One region of the Paenibacillus sp. CR_12 genome, then DNA from elsewhere that is predicted to be linked to it. Evidence: riboswitches for the same ligand, from Rfam matches in the RefSeq annotation. Region 1 holds a riboswitch; the other holds the start of a gene.
What was found. A riboswitch is a leader RNA that binds a small molecule or an ion and turns the genes downstream of it on or off. The one in region 1 is predicted to bind S-adenosylmethionine.

Region 2: linked by a shared signal. The riboswitch ahead of RB297_RS28265 (methionine ABC transporter ATP-binding protein) and the one ahead of metA (homoserine O-acetyltransferase MetA) in region 1 are both predicted to bind S-adenosylmethionine.

Annotation. Positions count from the first base shown of each region.
Region 1 covers NZ_JAVFHO010000008.1:395,017-403,136, reverse strand. Annotated here, with positions in the region: gene RB297_RS25615 (HRDC domain-containing protein) at 1-652, shown strand, start outside; gene corA (magnesium/cobalt transporter CorA) at 805-1,740, opposite strand; SAM riboswitch class I at 2,183-2,311, shown strand; gene metA (homoserine O-acetyltransferase MetA) at 2,443-3,360, shown strand; gene RB297_RS25600 (PLP-dependent transferase) at 3,385-4,569, shown strand; gene RB297_RS25595 (aminotransferase class I/II-fold pyridoxal phosphate-dependent enzyme) at 4,566-5,786, shown strand; gene mqnC (cyclic dehypoxanthinyl futalosine synthase) at 5,952-7,085, shown strand; gene RB297_RS25585 (putative sporulation protein YtxC) at 7,351-8,120, shown strand, end outside.
Region 2 covers NZ_JAVFHO010000011.1:141,826-149,945, forward strand. Annotated here, with positions in the region: gene RB297_RS28255 (MetQ/NlpA family ABC transporter substrate-binding protein) at 1-448, opposite strand, end outside; gene RB297_RS28260 (methionine ABC transporter permease) at 515-1,183, opposite strand; gene RB297_RS28265 (methionine ABC transporter ATP-binding protein) at 1,183-2,199, opposite strand; SAM riboswitch class I at 2,307-2,453, opposite strand; gene RB297_RS28270 (Cthe_2314 family HEPN domain-containing protein) at 2,575-3,294, opposite strand; gene RB297_RS28275 (hypothetical protein) at 3,320-3,643, opposite strand; gene RB297_RS28280 (COX15/CtaA family protein) at 3,730-4,704, opposite strand; gene RB297_RS28285 (thioredoxin family protein) at 4,954-5,298, opposite strand; gene RB297_RS28290 (DUF2515 family protein) at 5,386-6,813, shown strand; gene RB297_RS28295 (putative polysaccharide biosynthesis protein) at 6,901-8,120, opposite strand, start outside.

The sequences.
Region 1 (8,120 bases):
CGGAAGAAAAGCGCCCTATTTCATTGCCAGCAACCGGGTGCTGCGCATGATCAGCGCTTTTGTTCCCCAGAGTGAGGAAGAGCTGCTGCAGCTTCCGGGAATCGGGGTTAGCAAGGCTTCGGAGCACGGGGCGGAATGGCTGGAGATTACGACGAAAACCGAGCGAACCACCACGTTTCCACTGGATTGGGTGTATACGCAGCTGCCGGAAGAGGAGTTCTTGTCCTGGCTGTATAAACAGAAGGAACAGAGATATCAGCAGGAGCTTGAACGCTTCCGAACCCGCCGTGCGATGCTGATTGGCATAGCCGAGGGCGCTTCGCTGACCGAGCTTGAAGCGCGTACCTCGCTGTCGCGCCGGGATTTGGTCGAGGAATTGGAAGGGCTTGAGAAGGAAGGCTATGATACGGAGCAGCTGCTCCAGGTCGAATTGAACACGATGACGGCTGCGGAGCAGGAAAACGTATGGAAGGCGTTTGAAGAGTTGGGCGATACGTTTCTTAAACCTGTGTTACAGCGGGTATACGGACAGGGACAAGCGGAGAACGCAGAAGCAGAAGAGCTGGGCGGAACGGAGAGGCTGTATGAGCGGCTTCGTCTCATACGGATCCGCTTTCGGCGCGATCAGCCCGGCAAAGCGAATGCCGGTTAATCTACCTTAAACGAAGTCAGGACGGATTCTCCCGGTTGCAGGGAGATCCGTCCTGATGCTAATTCGCCGTGCTTGTAGATTGAGTTTGAATTGCGGCCGTTCGTATGAACCGTTGTGATCCGGCCAGTACTCTCCCCTTTGACCAGGGTGCCTCATATCCAATCTTTTTTACGGAACAGGTAAAACATGAGCGCGCCGGCAAAAACCATGATGCCGATAACCACATAATAGGAATATCTCCAATGAAGTTCCGGCATATACTCAAAGTTCATACCGTAGATGCCCGTAATCAGCGTCAATGGAATAAAGATCGTTGTAATAGCGGTAAACACGCGCATGATTTCATTGGCCCGATTGGCGATACTGGATTGGTAAGCTTCCCGAAGGTTCCCCATGAGATCCCGATAGGTCTCGAACGTTTCGGAAATTTTAACGGCATTTTCATAGATATCGCTGAAGTATTTCTGCAGCTGGTCATCGATCAGCCGAAGATCTTTTTTGTTGAGCGTATTGATAACTTCCTTCTGAGGTCCAAGCACCTTCTTCAACCAAAGAATCTCGCTTCGCAGACCGATGATCTCGCTGAGATGGGATTTTTTGGTATGCATCAGAATGTCTTCCTCCAGCTTTTCAATCCGCGCTTCAATTCGGTCCCCTACGGAGAAGTAGTTGTCCGTGACGAGGTCGATCAAGAGATAGAGGAAGCGGTCAGGCGTGCTGACTTCATCCTCCCAGAGTAGCGGTTTGACGGTGCGGAGCTCATGGATCTTTTGCTTGGTCACCGTAATAATAAAATGCCTGCCCAGGAAAACATTCAATGCCCGAAGGAAAATCTCTTCGTCGTCAAACCGGATGCTGTTCACGACGATAAAATAGTGGTTCTCGTATATTTCAATTTTGGGACGCTGCTCCTCTTCGCTGAGGCAATCCTCAACGGCAAGATCATGCAGGGAGAAGAGGGGCTGCAGTTCGGCTAAATCATCCACGTCCGCATCCAGCCAGTAGAAGCCGCTGGCCGGAGCTGTCAGCGTCATTTCGATGTCATCAACAGGGGTAAATACGCCCGAATCGACCAACCGGATTTTCATCTGATATCACTCCTTTGTCTAATCCAAGCTGCTTAAGTCAAGCAGTTAAGGCACAGGATATCAGCCCACCGGTGTACGGGCATAAATCGAGGAAGGTTAGAATACGATAAAAAGCGCATGAAAAATAACGCTGCCCTCTGCCGGTAAGCTGATCTTGATCCTATGCGGTTGTGCGTCTTGTGCATCCAGTTTCTGGCTCGGGTCACCGTCCATCTTCCATGTCACCTCTTTCATACTCGGTTTTAAACAGCACTTGTCTAGTATAACGCCGGGTGTAGGACCTTTCAAGTGAAATCCGGAGCAGTCCAAGGGCCATGATATAGGGTATGGAAACCTTTGGTGAAGTGTGACAAACTCATGAAAAGGTTCTTGACGAAAAATTGAGGATGATTTAAAGTAGGTATCAATTACGAAACAATTCCAAACAACTGAATAAAGCGAAATCTTATCAAGAGCAGGTGGAGGGACTAGCCCTATGAAACCCGGCAACCGGCGGCAATATCGCACGGTGCTAATTCTTGCAGGAGATACGACGATTGTATAAGCCGTTGTATAGCCTGACAGATGAGAGAGGCGCATTGTGATACGTATATGATGACCTTTCTCTACTTCGAGAAAGGTCTTCTTGCGTTTATACAGTCTAACGCTCTTTCTCACAGCTTTATGGATGTATCATTTCATATTTCGAAGGAGTGAGCCGAGATGCCAATTAAAATTCCGGATGCCCTGCCGGCAAAGGAAGTTCTGGCTGGAGAAAACATTTTTGTCATGGATGAGAGTCACGCGTTTCATCAGGATATCCGCCCGCTGCGGATTGCGATCCTGAATTTGATGCCAACCAAGGAAACGACGGAGACCCAGCTGCTGCGATTGATCGGCAACTCCCCGCTCCAGGTGGATGTCGTCCTTCTTCACCCGAGTTCCCACGTATCGAAGAATACGTCGGCCGAGCATTTGAAATCATTTTACAAAACCTTTGAAGAAGTGAAGAACCGTCGTTTTGACGGCATGATCATTACAGGAGCTCCGGTGGAGCAGCTGGAGTTCGAAGAAGTGAATTACTGGGATGAGCTTACTGAAATTTTTGAATGGACCAAGACCCATGTAACCTCCACGCTCCATATCTGCTGGGCGTCGCAAGCCGGGCTTTATTATCATTACGGCGTGCCGAAATACAGCCTCGAGGAAAAGTGCTTTGGCGTATTTCCGCATACGATCAATGAAGCGTGTACCAAGCTGCTCCGCGGATTTGACGAAATGTTCTTTGTTCCGCATTCCCGTCATACGGAAGTTCGGCGCGAAGACATAACAGGCGTGGATGATTTGGTCATCCTGTCCGAGTCCGAGGAAGCAGGGATTTATTTGGTATCCAGCCGGGACGGCAAGCAGATTTTTGCCACAGGGCATTCCGAGTATGATGCGGACTCTCTGAAATGGGAGTATGACCGGGACGTTGCCAAAGGCATGGACATCGCGCTGCCGCGCAACTATTACCCGAACGACGATCCAACAAGAACCCCTCCGTCCATATGGCGCGCGCATGCAAACTTATTATTCACTAATTGGCTCAATTACTATGTATATCAGGAAACGCCATATGATATCGGTCCGCAAATTTAACAGCGTACGGGAGGAGAGTTTGTGATGGAGAAGAAACCTTTGAATATAGAGAGCCGGCTGGCACAGATCGGATCGGTGCAGGAGCCGGTAACGGGAGCAGTGAATTTTCCGATTTATCAGGCTACGGCATACCGCCATCCTAAATTAGGCCAGAGCACGGGGTTTGATTATGCCCGCACCAAGAATCCGACCCGTTCGGTACTCGAGGATGCTTGCGCCGAGCTGGAATCCGGTGACGCCGGCTTTGCCTGCAGCTCGGGCATGGCGGCCCTTCAGACGATTTTTGCGCTGTTCGGTCAAGGCGATCACCTGATTGTGTCGCTCGATCTGTACGGAGGGACGTATCGGCTGCTGGAGCGGATCATGTCCAAGTTCGGGGTAACGGCAACCTACGTGGATACGAACGACTTGGATGCGCTGGAAGGATCCAGACGACCGAACACGAAGGCCGTATTTATCGAAACGCCGACCAATCCGCTCATGATGGTTACGGATATCGAAGCAGTCTGTACGTGGGCAAGACGCCATCAATTGATCAGCATCGTGGATAATACGCTGCTAACCCCGTATTTCCAGAGACCCATCGAGCTTGGGGCGGATATCGTCATACATAGCGCCACCAAGTATCTGGGAGGGCATAACGATGTGCTGGCAGGCATCATCGTGACGAAGGGCAAGGAATTATCCGAGGAGATGGCCTTCCTTCATAACTCCATCGGGGCGGTGCTGAGTCCTTCCGATTCCTATCAGTTAATGAGGGGAATGAAGACACTCGCGCTTCGCATGGACCGGCACGAATCGAATGCAACCGCGGTGGCAACCTTTTTGACAACCCACCCGGCGATCGGCGAGGTGTATTACCCTGCTCTGCCGGATCATCCGGGGCATGAGATCCAGAATCGCCAATCCAGCGGCAACACGGGCATCTTCTCCTTCAAGGTGAAGGACGCCCGCTATGTCGAGCCGGTGCTGCGGCACATCAAACTGATTGCATTCGCAGAAAGCCTCGGAGGCGTCGAGTCCCTGATGACATACCCGGCGGTCCAGACCCATGCGGACATCCCGCTTGAGATTCGGGAAGCGATCGGCGTGGACGACCGCTTGCTTCGGTTCTCGGTCGGCATCGAGCATGCGGATGACCTGATCGCGGATTTGGATGCTGCGCTGGGCGCGGCTATGGCAGAAGTAGAAGGGAGCACGGGAGCATGAGCATCGATAAAGGTCTATCCGGCTTGGGAACGGAAACCAAGCAGGTATCAGTAAAACAGGGACACCAAGAAGAACTTCGTTTCGAGACGAAACTATTGCATTTCGGCGGGGAAATCGACCGGGCAACCGGCGCCTCAAGCGTTCCGATCTATCAAGCCTCGACGTTTCATCATGAAGACGTCTTTAACCCGCCGCTGCACGATTACAGCCGTTCCGGCAATCCGACGCGGCAAGCGCTGGAAGATTATATCGCCCTCTTGGAAGGAGGCGTGCGCGGCTTCGCTTATGCATCCGGCATGGCGGCGATCTCCAGCTCGTTCATGCTGCTGTCCGCGGGCGATCACATGATCGTGACGGAGGACGTATACGGCGGAACCTACCGCCTGCTGACCAGCATACTGAGCCGTATGGGCATCGAGAGCACCTTCGTCGACATGACCGATCTGGAGCAGGTGAAGGCGGCCCTCAAACCGAATACAAAAGCGGTTTATATGGAAACCCCTTCGAACCCGACCTTGAAAATTACCGACATCGGCGCCGTCACGGATTGGGCGAAGGAGCAAGGCCTGCTTACCCTGCTGGACAATACGTTCATGACGCCGTTCTATCAGCGCCCGATCGAGTTCGGCGTGGATATCGTCATCCACAGCGCAACCAAATTCCTTGGCGGACACAGCGATGTGCTGGCAGGTCTCGCCGTAGCCAGAACCCAGGAGCTGGGAGACCAGTTGAAACAGCTGCAAAATGGTTTGGGCACGGTGCTTGGAGTACAGGATTCCTGGCTCCTTATGCGGGGCATGAAGACGCTCGGCACTCGGATGGCCCACTCCGAGCAAAGCGCGGCCAAGCTGGCGGCCTGGCTGCAGGGAAGAAGCGATATTGAGCAAGTGTATTACCCCGGCCTCTTGAATCATCCGGGACGGGAAGTCCATGAGAAGCAATCGAGCGGTTACGGCGCGGTCATCTCCTTTGACGTCGGCTCAGGCGAGCGTGCGAAGCAGGTGCTGAACCGCGTGAAGCTGCCGCTGGTAGCCGTCAGCCTGGGAGCAGTGGAAAGCATCCTGTCGTATCCGGCGATGATGTCCCATGCGGCCATGGGCGAGAAGGTTCGGCATGAGCGCGGCATTACCGACGGTTTGCTCCGCTTCTCGGTCGGACTGGAGGATGTAGATGACCTGATTGCCGATTTGGACCAGGCCTTTTCTGCCAGCAACTAAAGATTTTTTAGAAGCAATGAACCTCATTTGAAGATTTGCCAAATCATAGAATTCGGCATCCTGTCACGGACGGGATGTCGTTTTTAATGGCGGAATGTGGTAGGATGGGATAGACGAAGTTTTACTGGCGATTTGTATTTTGTTTTAAGTAGGGAGGCTGCAAGAATGAGTGCGGTAAACCGTATATTGGATAAAGCTTTACGCGGTGAGCGTTTAAATTTGGAAGATACCGTGACCCTTTTTGAGAGTGATGAGATCGAGAAGATTGGCCATGCGGCGAATGTGATGACCAAGCGCCTGCATCCGGATCCCATCACGACGTTTGTTATCGGCCGGAATATCAACTACACCAACATATGTGATGTATTCTGCCGTTTCTGTGCTTTTTATCGCAGACCCGGCTCTTCCGAGGGCTATGTTCTGCCGGATGAGACGATCTTCCAGAAGATTCAGGAAACCGAGGACGTCAACGGCACTGAAATTTTGATGCAGGGCGGAGTCAATCCGGATTTGCCTTTCAATTATTATACGGATCTGCTCCGCAATATTAAGAAGCGGTTCCCTAACATTACGATGCATTCCTTCTCCCCGGCGGAAATCATGAAGATGGTGGAGATCTCCGGGCTCACACTAGAAGAGGTGATGCGCGAGCTCCACAGCGCCGGTCTGGATTCGCTGCCTGGCGGCGGCGCGGAGATTCTGGATGATCGCATCCGCAAAAAAGTCAGCCGTTTGAAAGGTACATGGCGGCAATGGATGGATGTCATGCAGACGGCCCATAAGGTCGGCATGAACACGACGGCTACCATGGTGATCGGTCTTGGCGAAACGATGGAAGAGCGTGCGCTACATATGCTTCGCGTGCGTGATGCGCAGGATGAATGCATCCAGAACGGTTATGATTCCAAAGGCTTCCTGGCCTTCATCCCGTTTACCTTCCAGCCGGACAACACAAACCTCAAGCGCGAGCGCGAAACGCCGGAAGCGTACCTGAAGACGGTAGCCATCGGCCGGCTTGCGATCGACAACGTGCCGAACCTGCAATCGTCCTGGGTAACGATGGGGCCTGAGATCGGCAAGCTGTCGCTCAGTTACGGCTGCAACGACTTCGGCAGCACGATGATGGAGGAGAACGTGGTGTCTTCCGCAGGCGCCGTGTACAAGGTCAACATTGAATCGATTATTCAATTAATCCGCGAGACCGGCAACATTCCGGCTCAGCGCAACACCCGGTATGATATCCTTCGCGTGTTCGAGGATAACAGCACCGTGGAGCGCGACTTCGTAATGCAGAACTAATCGCATAATTTATAATCCGCAAGACGGGCCGACTCGGCCCGTTTTTTATTTAGATATCAGAAAAAGTATACATTCAAAAAGCATGAACCTTCCTGATATCGCATTAAAAAATTACTATTCAGAGGGGCAGGCCCTTCATGGAACGTGCGTTGATAAACATTTTTAATATGCGCGCCGGGACTTGCTTGTTTTTCCAAGCAGGAGTTCCGTATATACCCGAGCGGGTCCCCATATACTGAAAAGGGAACTCGAAAGGAGTGATTCCATGGAACTGTTCAGCATTTCTGTCGGTACGCGGACGGAAGACGAGAAAAAGGCGTTCCACCGCATATTGTCAGACAAGCAGAAAGAGCTACATAAACAGTGCAAGCCGCTCAAATTCACATTCAGCGCTTCGAATGACCGCGTGATTTGGACGTGCTCCGGCAAGCTTCCGCTGTCTTCGTGGACCGTATCGGCCGACACGCTGCGCCGGCTTGCTGCCGAAGCGGTCACGGCTTACATTCTGGAGGAGAAGGAGCAGGAGATTGCTACACGGTTAATGTTCTCGGAATTCGAGTTTGATGATGAGGAAGAAGCAGGGCGGATTTTGCAGTGGTTTTTGATGCTCCTGCAAAAAGAAGAAGGCCCGTCCGGGGATTTCTGGCAGAGCCGCAAGCGCAAGCTGTCCGAAGGCATATATCAATGCCTTAACGAGGCGCCGGAGCTCAATCTGGACGGTTTCATGACCTTCAGGCTCCAGTCCTATGAACAGGAGCTTCGCGAGATGGCCGAGTACGCGGTGGATGAGTTCATGCTTGATCAGCAGTATGAGGAGTTCGTAAGCCTGCTGAAATATTTCGTTTATTTTCAGGAGCCCAAAATGCCGCTGGTTCACGTCATTCATAAAGGGGAAGAGGACTTTTTGCTGCTGGACGGCAATCTTCGCCCGATCGAACGCCCTCGTGACGACGGACTGGTTATGGAAAGGCTGGACCAGGAGATGGAGATTGAGGATATGGTCGTCAGCACGCTGATTTCGGTATCTCCGGCCCG
Region 2 (8,120 bases), on a different contig from region 1:
GATCATTCGGAATGGCTACAACCGCTCCATCCTTCAGCTCATCCGCAGATGTAATGGTTTTGGAGTACGCACCCAGCGGCTCCACGTGCACGGCGATCACGGACTCCAGGTCCAGCTTGCGCTCTTTGATTTCGTTATCCAGGTAAGGCTTGTGCTGGAAGAAATTCGCGTCGATTTCTTTGGAATCCACTTGCGTATTCGGCAGCACATAATCCGTGAATTCTACGATTTCCAGGTTTACGCCCTCTTTTTCAAGCGCAGGCTTGATATGCTCGAGAATCTTGGCATGCGGTGATGGCGAAGCCCCTACTTTCAAGGTCACGGTCTCTTGACCGCCGCCTCCCGTTGTTCCCCCTGGCTCGGATGCGTTATCCGCAGGCTTGCTGCCGCATGCAGCCAGCACCGCAACCAAGGTCAAGCTGATCAATGCCAATGTCCATTTTTTCATTCTAAAACTCTCCCTCCGAAAAATATATGATTTATATATTGTCTTTCTTGAAGCCTCATCAATCCGTTATTTTCTTGTAAAATGCCGCACCAGACGATCTCCTGCCATCTGCAGCAGCTGGACCAGGACAATCATCAGCACGACAGCCAGAATCATGATCTCGGTCTCATAACGGTAATAGCCATACTTAATGGCCAAATCCCCTAAACCGCCGCCCCCGACTTGACCGGACATCGCGGTGTAAGATACCAGGGTTACAATCGTGATGGTCATCCCGGCCAGCAGGCCCGGACGAGCCTCCGGAAGGAGCACCCTCCATACGATTTGGCTTGTCGAGGAGCCCATGGCGTGAGCCGCCTCGATCACGCCTTTATCCACTTCATTCAAAGCCGTTTCCACGAGCCTTGCGAAGAATGGAGCAGCGCCGATCACCAGCGGCGGAATGGTCCCCAGCACGCCGTACGAAACGCCTACGATCGACTTCGTAATCGGGATCATCGCCACGATCAGGATGATGAACGGAACCGAGCGCAGAATGTTTACAATGAACGACAGAATCGTGTAGCCGAAGCGTACCAACCCGGACGTGGACCTTGCGGCCATGTAGAGCAGCACGCCGACCGGCAGTCCGATGATGAAGCTGAACAAGGCCGAAGCTCCCAGCATCCGCAGGGTATCCAATGTTGCCGTCCATATCTCTTTCCAGTCGATCTGGGTAAAATCAAGTCCGAACATCAATGAATCACCTCCACGTCTAGTCCTTGTTCAAGCAGCTTCCGGATCGTATCTTCAATTGCGCGTTCTTCCCCTTCGAAACGAACGATGAGCTGGCCGTACGGCGTTTCTTTGATCGTAGAGATCGTGCCCTGCAGAATCGCAAAATTCACGCCCGTCTCATGAACGGTATGGGACAGGATCGATTCGTACGTTTTCGATCCCAGGAACGTGATTTGAACCGCTCTTGAAGGGCCGTTTACCTGACCCTGTATAGCCAGCCGCAGCGCTTCGCCGCTGTCCATCTCCTGGCGGATGAATTCCTGTGTCACTTCATGCTTCGGCTTCAGGAACACTTCCGTTACCGGTCCTTGCTCTACGATGCCGCCCTGATGAATAACGGCGACCCGGTCGCATATGCTCTGAATGACGTGCATCTCATGGGTAATCAGCACGATCGTCAGATGAAACTTTTTGTTAATGTCCAGCAGCAGGCGCAGAATCGAATCCGTCGTCTGCGGGTCAAGGGCCGAAGTGGCCTCGTCGCACAGCAGCACTTCGGGATCGCTCGCGAGCGCCCTGGCGATACCCACCCGCTGCTTCTGGCCCCCTGACAGCTGGGACGGGTATTTGTCGCGATGCGCCTCCAAGCCGACCAAAGCCAGCAGCTCGGATACTTTGCGCTCCAGTTCGGCCTTCGGCGTCTTGATCAGACGCAGCGGAAACGCAATGTTATCGTACACCGTCGCGGAAGACAGCAGGTTAAAGTGCTGAAAGATCATTCCGATTTTACGGCGCTCCGCCTGAAGCTGCTTCTTGCCGAGCGACGTCAAATTTTTGCCGTTGACCCACACCTCACCCGAGGTGGGACGCTCCAGTAAATTGATACAGCGGATCAATGTACTTTTACCTGCACCGGAGTGTCCGATCACTCCGAAAATTTCTCCTTTTTCAATCGACAAATCCAATTCGGACAACGCAGTTGTTAATGACCCGGCTTTTCCGTACTGCTTCGTCAATTGCTTGAGCTCAATCAATCCGATAATCCTCCTTTTTCCTTAGCTTCATATCTATTTACCCAAAAGAAAAGAGCCTCTTTTTGTAGAATCAAAAAGGGCCCTCTTTACGTAAAAGTCAACGCCTTTTCTCATCTGTCAAAGCTGAAGGTATCCCATAGCTTTGAAGGAATTAGCACCATGTCACTCCAAGCGTCATCGCATTATGCAATGGTACGCAAGAAGTCGGTTGCCGGGCTTCATCGGGCCTGTCCCTCCGCCTCTCTCGATAAGAAAACATCGATATGAAATTTTTCCGATTAAATTGATCTGATTTGATAACATTTAATGAATGCAATAGTTAGTATAGATTCTTTTCAGCCTTTTGTCAAAAGGAATTTCATGGCGATTTTGTGCCTAAGCCCGCACTCCATTTTCAGTCCACAGCTTGTTCGTATATTTATACGAGGCCGCCAGGCTGCGACATACCATATCGATGCCCTGTTGGAGATCATCCAGGTGCTTGTCGATATCCTCCAGCTCGATTTTGTCGGACAGTCCTTGATGGCGCTGCCACAAATCATCCTGCATCTCGGAGTTCATGTAGTGAATTTCAGCGTTGCGCCTTTTGCGGAGCGCGTTCAGCGGTGCTTTGTAGCGATCTTTGATCGCTTCCAGCTCTTCAGCCAGCTCACCGTGGGCCTTCAAAAATCTGAACTGCCGCAGGACCGTAAAATAAGAAAAATGCGCCTTTACCTTGGAGGTATGCAGATCAAACAAATCGTTCAGCACCGTGCCCAGCTTGTCAAGGATCGAGAATACGCGGATGAAGCCGTTTTTGTAAAAATACACATATCGTTGATATTCCCCTTGCTCCTGAATCGACATATCATCGATGTAACCCGATTTAACCGATTGACTGAAATGCTTGGCCGCATTCCAGCTCTGCTCCAGCTCATCCAGGGAGACGATCAGTCCCCGGGTCCAAATCTCCAGCTTGCGAAAATCATGCGTCGGATCTTGATTTTTATCCATTTCCTTCTGCAGCAGCCGGGTTGTCTTCACCATCGATTCGATGGCTTCCTCAAGCAGGCCGTTGTTCTGCCGGGGCTGTTCCCCAAGTAACATTCGAAGCATGGCGGTACCCCCTCGCGTCATCAGATTAACCTTGGTTCTTGATCTCGATTGTGCTAATGCCAATATACTCATTCCAGCGCTCAGCGGCCGTCTTCACGGCGATATCCTCGCGCGGGGGCAACTCATCCGGATCGCCATCAGGCCCTTCGGCATCCCCTTGACTGGCAGATGACCCATCATCTGCTGCGCCAATCCGGGTTCGTCCTGTTAGGATGCCCCCGAAACGGGAAGACAACTCCATAAGCATGGAGCGACTTGTGATTTCTCCGGTGTTATTAAATATAAACAAATTCGTTGCCTTATCAAACCTTTTCGATACGGCTGCCGGCAGCTCCTTTCTATACAACAAAGCCCTCGAACTCCGGTCCGGGGACTTTGCATGCATGTATGCTATAGAATATTGGATTTTCTTAACGGAATGATCGGCGTTCTTCCTTATACGATCTTTTCGCGGGGCACGTCGTGGCCCTTCCGTATTTTGGCTTCGAGCGGCTTGCTGAGCTGCCATACCCGGACGCTTAAATAACACAGTACGCCGAACAGCGCCGAGATCAGCAGCGTATGACCCAGTGCGGAGAATACGTAAACTTCCTCGTTATGCATCGTAGCCATGATGAGGGCGCCGCTGAACACCTGCAGCAGGCACAGCACGGTTGCCGAAATGCCCAGCATCTGGATCTCCCGGTTATCGCGATTGCGCCAATATGCAAAATGCCCCATCACCGCCACCACGATCAGCAGCAGAAGCGCGGCCACGCGGTGCATAAAGGCGATGCCGACCCCTCCGCTCAGCTCCGGTATCACTTCTCCGTTACACAACGGCCAGCCGGAGCAGCCTTCCCGGGAATCGGTATGGCTGACGAATGCACCGATATACACCACGATGTAGCTGTATAACGTTGTGCCCCAGACTAAATTACGGAAGCCCTTGCCCACCCGCGGCAATCGCTCCAGGTCAGCGGGTCCCTTCGCTTGTTCGATTCGGCGCATGCCCAAAGCCAGCATGACCGAACTGGCAAAAGCAATCAGCGAGAAGCCAAAATGCAGCGCCATGATCGCCGCCGATTGAGGTTTAACCACCGCGAGGGCCCCCATGATGGCTTGTACCACGACGAATATCGAGGTTCCGATGACGTAAGCCATCAAATCCCGGCGGTCCCGCTTGTACTTCCAGAACGCAATCAGCGAAGCCAAGGCGGCCAAGCCGGCCATTCCGCTTACGGCCCGGTGGGAATATTCGATCATCGAGGACACCGTGTAAGCGGGAACAAATTTGCCGTTGCACAGCGGCCACTCTTGGCCGCAGCCAAGCCCCGACCCCGTCTTTGTCACAACCATGCCCCCGAAAGTCGCGCAGAACATAATTAAGCATGTTATGTAACTCAGCCACTTTAATTGTTTATCGTTCACTTATCTCACCTGCTGCTCATAATCATTCACTATTCAAAACCTATACAGGATCGCATCATATACAGTCCACATTTCATTATACCTGATTCTTCAGCCCCGGTCACTTGAGCGATTGTGACAAAATGTTCAAAAATGAACAAAACCTTCATGCTCAAGGTACTTGACTTCGCAATTCCCCTCATAATATCCAATGTAAAAACAACACCGCCGCCCGTTATAGCTCAAAGGCGGCGGTGCTATCGTCACTGCTTACTTGTGAATCGTACCGTATACGTCTACGGCACGCTGCAGGAAATCTTCAATCTCCTCGCGCGATTTGCGGAGTTTGTTAACGTAGCGAACCAGCTCGCGACCGTCAGAGTATGCAACAAAGCTAGGGATGCCCAGAATATTTTGCTGCTGACTCACGTCACCGACAGCATCGACGTCAACTTCCACCAGAGTCAATTGGTTGGAGAACTTCGTCTCAACCTCCGGCATGAATGGATCGATAAACTTGCAATCGCCGCACCAGTCCGCTTTAAATACGGCAACTGTCAGTCGTGGAGACTGGATTGCAACCTGAAATTCTGCTTCTGAAGTGATTTTTTCCATTAGTTATCTCCCCTTTACGTCGAATTCCTTCACCCCTAGTGAATCAAATTGTTGAGTGGAAGTCAAATTTTAGAGCATACTGACTGTATGAGGTTCACGGTCTGGAATTATCATCAGAAAGTGCAGGTGACAACCGGCATGCACTCGCACGGAGCCAAGGACAAACCAAATCGGGGCAGGGATTACGGGGCATGGACAGCCGCCATTCCGCAAGCCCTGGCAGAATCATGGTCGGGTATGGTGGCAGCTTGGCGATATTCCTTAAAGCTTCGGATGAACAGGCATGAATTGCAGTGGGATCCTACAGCCGTCAGGGCCATTCGCAGGCAGCTCAAGAACATTCTCTCCTCCCATCCCTATCTGCCGCAGGGCATTTCTTCGTTTCTCCCTCTGCAAGAAGGTCACAGCGATATTCGCGGTCATGAGCCGGACCTGCAGCCAACGGATGAGGAGCAAGAGCTGGTTCATCGCATTCAGGAGGCCGCTGCCGCCGCCAACCGAAGCAACGTGACCCGAACCAAGGCCTATTTGGACTGTTACGAGTCGCATCCGGAGCTGCATTGGGCCTTCCTTGCCCATATGGTATCACGCAATGCCGGATGGAATATGAGCGATCTGAAGGGCGGGCTGAAGTCGGATCTCATGGCCCCCCCATTCCAAAACCATCTGTACAGTTTCCTGGAGCGCTGCAATGCGCTGATTTTTCAGGATGCCTATCCGCAGCTGCTTCTCTATATGCACAGTCGAAAAATAGGAAAACCCTTATTCCATTTGCTCCCCCGCTTCCATGTTTCATCGTTCATGACGCCGTTCTGGGAACGGTTCTGGAACGACCAAGGCAGTTCGCTGCTTACGGTCGCCCTCATCATTAATGAACAGAACTATATTGAGGGGCGGGTGGCAAGACATCCTTTTTACCGTCAGCATATTTTGCAGGATCCCCTCTTCCGGATGCATGAGCTAACCCGGTTGAATCAGATCGTATTTCCGCTGGGTCATAACCAACAGACAAGCACAGACTCTGCCGAAAATCCCGTATCCCCTACCCGGCCGCTGGCCGGACTCACCATCCCCAAGTTTGACGACCTGTCCATCCGGATCAAGGCAGGCCGCTCGCTGTACGCTTTACTGTTCGGTTACGAGGATATCTACCATGCCGTGCTGGCATTCGCTCGTTCCACCAAGCATCAGGGCTCGCGCGCTGAATATTGGCCGGCGTTATTTACGCCGACGCGGGATCAAGCCATGAATCACGGCCACGAGGGGCTTGAGCTTATCCAATCGGAATGGCTGCCGGACGGCCGTCGTCTGTATAGCCCCCGTCTCGAGGAGATCTGGCAGGATGAAACCCCGGAACCGATTCCCCGGTACGACTGGTATCAGGGCCACGCGATGTTTAAGCATATTCGCAAACCGAAACCGCCGATGCTGCCGGATATCACCCACGCCCATCGGGCCGTCCTGGAGAAAACCTCCATCGCCCATGACGTATCCGATCCGTTCCACCGGCAATAAAAGAAGACCATTCCGATACGGCCGGAATGGTCTCTTCTCTAACGGATGAATGAATAGACGTGCTGTTCTTGCATCATAGGTTTAGGTTTATCCCCGCTCCCGCATACGCGCAGGCTGCAGCCTCATCAGCGGACGGAATACCTTCTGCAAAGGACGCGGGTAACTGCTAAGCTCCGATTGCCGCAGTACGCCAAACACCACCAGCAGCACAAGATATATAATGACTACGGCTACGCCTACAACCAGGCAGGTCAGCAGAAATGCCAACCTTGCCGGCATGACATCGACCATCTGAATACCGGCCAGGTTCAGACCGTAACCGATCCCCCCTGCGGCAGCAACCGTCAGTATGAAGCCCATCCAGCGTTTGCCCAGGATCGAGAAGGATACAATCGCCTTGATCGATCTGACGTTCAGTATCGTAATGACAAGGAAACAGAGAGCCGTGCTCCCGATGATGCCGTAAATGCCAAACAACGGAGCAAGCAGGAAGCTGGCAACAAGCTTGACCGCTATCCCGATCATCACGTGAACCATCGAGAGCTTAGCTTTGCCGATTCCAAGAAGAATGGAGTTCGTTGTCATCATCGTGATCTGAAAAATCGTACCGAATGTCAGGAACCCGATGATCCCGCTTCCGCCGAGGGAACTAAACAGCAATCCGTTGATGGAATAGGATGCAACGCAGAGCGCAATCACCATCGGCATACCCGTCAATATGGCAACGCGCATGGCCAGCGATACTTGCTGTTCCAAATGCTCCTGATCTTTCCTCGCAAAAGCGGCAGAGATGATCGGAATGAGCGAGGTGCTGAGGGCAATGGCTAGAATCGGCGGAATGCCCGCTACGCTTTGCGCCCGGTTTCCTAATACCGCTAGGGCTGCGGTAGCCTCTCCCAGACCAACCTGCCCGATCAACAGCGGCTTCACAATGGAGCTGTCAATGAAGTTGACCGCCGGAACAGCCAGGGAAGACAGCACTATCGGTATAGACAGCGTGAATATATCCCGGTATATCCCGCCAAGCGGAATCGAGCGGTCCGCCGCCGGCATTTTGAGCTCACGATCGCTTCGGCGAAGTTTCACCGTAAAATACAGCATGACCGCAAATGCCCCGATACTGCCGAGGACGCCCCCGAAGGAAGCACCTGCCGCGATCCAGGTATCGTCATATCCCAAACGCAGCAGCACATAGGCCAAGCCGATCGCTGTCAGAACCCGTGCAATCTGCTCGATAATTTGCGATATGCCGCCAGCCGTCATATTATTGCGCCCTTGGAAGTAACCCCGCATCATGGCGATGGCCG